2 linked regions of the Crateriforma conspicua genome follow. The protein of the gene in region 1 interacts with the protein of each later gene in a pairwise test. Links are inferred from orthologs where the notes say so. Each region holds a gene or a part of one and is shown in the gene's direction. Other genes may lie near its edges.

The links. Proteins that work in one complex are often made in the same cells at the same time.
Region 2: the proteins of def (region 1) and Mal65_RS23340 interact in binary tests that used the Escherichia coli proteins (3 or more experiments, as listed by UniProt). The link is inferred for Crateriforma conspicua from one-to-one orthologs.

Annotation. Positions count from the first base shown.
Region 1 is NZ_CP036319.1:3,385,860-3,388,951, forward strand. What follows is about bases 180-3,092. They hold def (peptide deformylase), read left to right. Parts: upstream 180-1,300; coding sequence 1,301-1,885; downstream 1,886-3,092. Other genes in these bases: Mal65_RS12680 (hypothetical protein), read right to left, coding at 180-1,027; fmt (methionyl-tRNA formyltransferase), read left to right, coding at 1,908-2,936; xseA (exodeoxyribonuclease VII large subunit), read left to right, coding at 2,940-3,092. In the rest of the region: Mal65_RS12675 (trans-sulfuration enzyme family protein), read left to right, coding at 1-40; more of Mal65_RS12680, read right to left, coding at 59-179. UniProt on the Escherichia coli protein: Removes the formyl group from the N-terminal Met of newly synthesized proteins. Requires at least a dipeptide for an efficient rate of reaction. N-terminal L-methionine is a prerequisite for activity but the enzyme has broad specificity at other positions.
Region 2 is NZ_CP036319.1:6,382,125-6,385,252, reverse strand. The notes cover bases 1-2,949. They hold Mal65_RS23340 (aspartate-semialdehyde dehydrogenase), read left to right. Parts: upstream 1-939; coding sequence 940-1,959; downstream 1,960-2,949. Other genes in these bases: truA (tRNA pseudouridine(38-40) synthase TruA), read left to right, coding at 2,000-2,824; Mal65_RS23345 (formylglycine-generating enzyme family protein), read left to right, coding at 1-532. In the rest of the region: Mal65_RS23330 (serine/threonine-protein kinase), read left to right, coding at 2,996-3,128.

The DNA of each region.
Region 1 (3,092 bases):
CGACGACCTGCGTGACGATTTGAACGCGGCGATCGGTTGAACTGTGCTGCCGTGCGATTCATGCAGCCCACCGCACGTTCACCCAAAGGTCGTATCCCGCCCGGTGCCAACGCCGGAAACACCACCGGTGAACCAGAAACGCGAATCCGTTGGCCACCAGATAGTGCACCCCGGAAATGCCAAGGACCATGAACAGATTGTTTGCTTCCATGGAAATCATGATCGACAGTTGTCCGGCCAACTGGAACAGCCAAGCGAAAAGCAGCAACAGGATCGCCCACGTCCAAGACCAACCGGCCCCGCGAAATGCCGCGGCCCAAGCGATCATTACCGGCGGAAAGATGTACGACGCATAGCCGAATAGCATTTGCCAACCGCTTGAATCGATGATGGCGTCGGCGTCCCAATACCATTCCACCAAAGTCCGGTAAACACGTTGGCTTAGAAAGACGCTGGCGGTCAACAAAGTGACGGCCATGATGCCGGCGATGGTCCATTGTCGTTTCGGCAAAACCATGGGTTGGTTTCTTGCCACCAAGTGTGTCTGCACAACGGGCGCGGCGGCTGCCATGACAAAGGCGGACAAGAAGAAACTCAATAGCTGTGATTGACTGATCATCAGCGCCATGACCCATTGGTTGATGTAATCCAGTTCCGGATAGCTCGGGACCACCGCACGCAATCCCATCACACCCACGATGACCATCATGACGGTCAGCCATTGATACCAACGCAACAGACGCGGTACGGGCCAGAGCGCCGCGATGACAATTTGCACGGTGACGACATTGGCAATCTGTTCGGCGATGCCGGAAACCGGGGCAAACACCCACATCCACAGGGAAATCGTCGACAAGAATGGTGATCGGTTTCGAAGCCACATCAGCACGGTCGCCAACATGGTCGCGATGACGAAAACGGCCAGAAGCCGGGCGAGCGCCGTCAGCATCGATCGTCGCGCATCGCCAGACTGTCGTGAAATCCGGTCTTTGTCTGTCAGCAAGTTTGCTTCGCGGGATTCTGGCATCGGCTGGCTGAGTCGAGCGACGTTTTTCGGGTCTTTTGCACAACGCAGGCTAACGGAACCGTCGGTGCGTTGCTGCCCTGATCGGCGGTCGCTGGATTGATTGACTGTCACAATCTGCTGCGTCGGTTCGCTCCGCTGACTGACCGACCAGGTTCGCCGATTCGGCCGGGGCTCCCCAGGCACCGATCAATCGGTCATCCTTAGCCGTTGGCCCGGTTCGTCCCGGGTCGCTCGCTGCCCCCAAAGCCCGCCGAAACGATCCATCTGGAAATCATGCCGCTCGAAGTCATCAAGTACCCCCACCCGACGCTGCGATACGAAAGCAAGCCGATTCGCCGCGTCGACGCCGAATTGAAATCCATCGTCGCGGAAATGCTGGATTTGATGTACGAATCCGAGGGCGTCGGGTTAGCCGCCAACCAAGTCGATCTGCCGCTGCGGTTGTTCGTCTGCAACCCGACCGGCGTCCGCGGCGACGGCGAAGAATTGGTCGTCATCAATCCCGTGATCAGCAAACCGCGTGGAACCGAATCGGGCCAGGAAGGCTGTCTCAGTTTGCCGGGAATGTATGGCCAAGTGAAGCGATCCAAAACGATCCGCTTGTCGGCGTTCGATTTACAAGGCAACGAAATCGATCGCGTCCTGGACGGCTTTTTCGCTCGCGTGGTCCAGCATGAAAATGATCACTTGAACGGCGTGCTGTTTTTTGACCGCATGCCCGAACAAGCGACCAAGGAATTGATGCCGGCGCTGGACGAATTCCAAGCCGATCACTTATCGCGACAGCGTAGCGGTTCGCTGCCGTCGGACGACAAATTGGTCGAAGCGTTGTCGGCGTGGGAAAAGAAATACGCCTGAGAAAACCAAAGGATGTCTTCCAGTGGCTGATTCTAAGTTGCGGCTGGTGCTGATGGGCACCGGACCGTTTGCGGTCCCGTCGTTTGATCGCATCGCCGATGGTCCCCACGAAATCGTCCAAGTGATCGTGCGGCCGTTGCCGCCGGTGAAAAGCCGTGGTGGCCCACCGCCGCAACCCGTGGCCGACTGGGCGGAAGAGCGATCGCTGGCCGTGATCCGTCCCGACAGCATCAACGATGATGAAACGGTACAGCAGCTTCGATCCTTGCACGCGGATTTGCTGGTCGTGTGCGACTATGGCCAGATATTGAAGCCCGCGGCGTTGGAAACCGCACCGCTGGGCGGAATCAATCTGCACGGTTCGCTGTTACCCAATTATCGCGGGGCGGCTCCGGTGCAACGTGCCGTGTTATCTGGCGATCGCGAAACCGGCGTCACCGTGATCCACATGACGCCGCGTTTGGACGGTGGTCCGATTTTGGCGCGACGGGTGACCGAGATTCGTGACGATGAAACCGCCGGCCAACTGGAGCAGCGCTTGTCGGCCATCGGCGTCGACGCCACTATCGAAGCGATCGACCGTCTGCTGGACTGGGATCAAGAATCCGTGATCGGCGATCCGCAAGATGCGGCATTGGTCAGCAAAGCACCACGGCTTTCCAAAGCGGAAGCTCAGATCGATTGGCAACAGCCCAGCCGCATGATCGATTGCCATGTCCGCGGGATGCAGCCATGGCCAGTCGCATTTTCCTTCTTTCATCCGGGCAACGGCGGCAAACCGGTTCGGGTACAGATTCGCCAGGTCACACCCATCGGTGACGATGCGAGTGGCGATGCGCCAAGCCAGTCGCAACCGGGCCACCTGGTATCGGGTGACGGATTGTGTGTGGCCAGCGGCGACGGCGTCTTGCGGATCGATCAGATCCAACCGGCCGGCAAGAAACCGATGACCGGCGCGGCGTTCGCCAACGGCTATCAACCCGGCCCCGATGCCTGTTTCGGCGCCACGTGTGGCGACGCGGCGGTCGGTGGCAAAGGCGGGACGGCTTGATCAATGGCGGAATCACCCGAACGCATTCTGTCGGTCAGCGAACTGAACGGCCATTTGAAAGCGGTGGTCGAAGCCACGTTTCCGCCGTTGTGGGTGGCCGGAGAGATCAGCGATCTGGCCAAGCCGCGTAGCGGCCACATGTACTTCACGCTGAAA
Region 2 (3,128 bases), 3.0 Mb from region 1 along the record:
TTACGCGTGGTACTTCGACAACGCATTGGACGGACCGGGCTTGGTCGCGACGAAGAAGCCCAATGCGTTTGGTCTGTATGACATGCACGGCAACGCCGCTGAATGGGTCGTTGATCTGTACAGCGAAGACGGTTACGCCCGACTGGCCGACAAGCAACCGGTCGATGCGATCGAATCGGTCCAGTGGCCGGAAACGCCATGGCCCGCCGTGGCTCGTGGAGGATCCTGGGAAATGGACCCGCCGGATCTTCGCAGCGCGGCACGCTTGGCCAGCAACGACGATGATTGGAAAAGCGAAGACCCGAACTTCCCCGTCAGCCCCTGGTGGCACACCAGCGACCCATCGCGAGGCGTCGGGTTCCGTTTGTTCCGATCGTTGGAACCATTGGCCGACGAAAAGATCAATCTGTTCTGGGACGCCAACGACGAAGAAACCAAGGATGCCGTTCAGTCACGGATTCAAGGTGGTCGGGGCGGCTGGGGCCTGGTCGACGAATCGTTGCCCGAAGCGATCGAGAACATGGACAACTGATCGAGGCTTTTGCGAGCCCAACGCCCGCAGCTGGAACCCGGGCGCGTACGGCTGAAACGACGACCCTTCCCGGCGATTTTGTGTCGCCCCGAAGGGTCTTTTCGTGCGCCGGTTATTGACGAAACCAAGATCCAGGCGGATGTTTTCTTTCCCCGGACGGCGGTTTTCTGGGGAAATTCGGATGCCGCTTGCGGACGCTTGACGACCGATCAGGATGATGGATGTCGCCGCGTCGACGGGCCATCGGGACGAACCGGGCGGCGGCGATGACGGGCCGAACCTGAGGGTGGGCGTCCGTTTCATTCTGTCTGTTTCGCGACATCCATCGTGTTGCCCCGTCGATTCGGGCCACACCTGATGCATACCGTCCAATTCACCTTCATCCTGCAATTCAAAGGATCACGACGTTGTCAGTCAACTTAGCCGTCGTCGGTGCCACCGGTGCCGTCGGCCGGATCGTTTTGGAACAGTTGGCCCTTCGCAAACTGCCCATCAATCGCTTGAAGCTGTTGGCGTCCCAGCGCAGCGTCGGCAAAGAGGTCCGGTTTGCGGACGAAACGTTGAAGGTCCAATTGCTGGAACCCGATGCGTTTCAGGGGATCGACATCGTGGTCGCCAGCACGCCGGATGAAGTGTCTGCGGAATTTGCTTCGTGGGCGACCGACGCCGGCGCGGTGGTCGTCGACGAAAGCGGTTATTGGCGGATGGATCCCAAGGTTCCTTTGGTCATCCCCGAAGTCAATCCGGAAGCGATTCATGACCATCAGGGAATCATTGCCAGTCCCAACTGCAGCACAACCCAGATGGTGGTTGCACTGGCGGCGCTGCACCGCCACTGCCCGGTGCGTCGCGTTGTCGTTAGCACGTATCAGGCGACCAGTGGCGCCGGCTTGGCCGGAAACGAAGAACTGTACGACAGCACCCGCAGCGCCCTGACCGGCAAGACGCATCCGGCCAAGACGTTTCAGTATCCGATCGCGTTCAACTTGATTCCACAAATCGGATCGGAAAAGGAAGCGGGGTACACCAGTGAAGAAATGAAGATGGTGTACGAGACACGCAAAATTATGGGCGACGACGATATTGTTGTTTGTCCCACCTGTGTGCGCGTCCCGGTCACGATCGGCCACAGCGAATCAATCCTGGTGGAAACCGCCGACCCGATTTCCGTCGACAAGGCGCGAGAATTGTTTGCGGCGGCACCCGGCGTGACGTTGGTCGATGACTTGGACAACAAGCAGTATCCGATGCCACAGGATTGTGAGGGCAAGGACGATGTATTCGTCGGCCGCGTTCGCAAGGATCTCAGTTCGCCCAATGGTCTGGCGTTCTGGTGTGTCAGCGACAACTTGCGAAAGGGTGCTGCGACCAACGCCGTGCAGATTGCTGAATTGTTGATTCAGAAACTGGCGGCCGCATCGTCGTGATCAGGGTGGCTTGTCCGCGGCCGACGGCCGAATGGGTTACATGACGTCGCCACGAACGTTCAAGTTGACCGTCGCCTATGACGGCACCGATTTCAGCGGCTGGCAAATTCAACCCGGTCGCATGACGATCCAGGGTTGGTTGGAACGGTCGGTCGCGAAGTTGGCCGGCGCGCGTGTTCATGTCGTCGGCAGCGGGCGGACCGATGCCGGCGTTCACGCGATCGCCCAGGTCGCCAGCTGTACGATGCCGCGATGGAATGCGCCGGCCCAAAAACTGGCCACGGCGATCAATGTGGCCCTGCCGGATTCGATCTTGGTCACCGATGCGGTCGACGCGCCGGACGATTTCCATGCGATTCGTGATTCGGTCAGCAAGCGGTATCGGTACCAATTGCAAAACGGCGGCAACCGCAATCCGCTGGAACACCGGTACTGGTATCGGCTGCGAAAACGGGTCGACTTGGATGCCATGGCCGAAGCGGCCCAGTTGATCGTCGGGCGCAAGGATTTTGCGTGCTTTCAATCGGCCGGGGCCCCGCGAACCACCACGGTCCGTCACGTGACCGCGTGTGACATCATCCCGTTGCCCGACGGGCCGTGGGGCGAATCGCGTTTGGCGATCGAGGTTCAGGCCGATGGGTTTTTGTACAACATGGTCCGCAATATTGTGGGGACGCTGATCTATGTGGGGCTGGGCAAGCATCCGCCGTGCTGGGTGACGGAATTGTTGGCTGAAAAAAAGCGTGAACTGGCCGGTCCCACCGCTCCGCCGAACGGTTTGTTCTTGAAGTCGGTCTGGTACGGTCCAAACGACCCGGGGGCGATCGAGGCGTCCCACGGGCATCAAAGTGCACCCTCCGGCTGAGGAAGATTTCGTTTTTCCATCAAAAACGGCGACCTTCATTCAAACTTCATTGAGAAGGCCGTAAAGCACCTCGTGACGCGGGCTTAAGGGGGACGATCATCGAGGGCAAGGCATTACACTATGAGGTTCCCGTGAGTTGCGGGCCCACGAATCACACGTCTCGGCGACTTCATGTCTGGTCAACCATCGACCCCGAATCCCACCCTGCTAGATGACGCTTCGCGCGGATTCGTCCGGCGTGCGATGGCCGGTGGGCTGGTGGAGTTGGACGACGTCAAGAAGGTCGTGGCATCGTTGCTGGCCG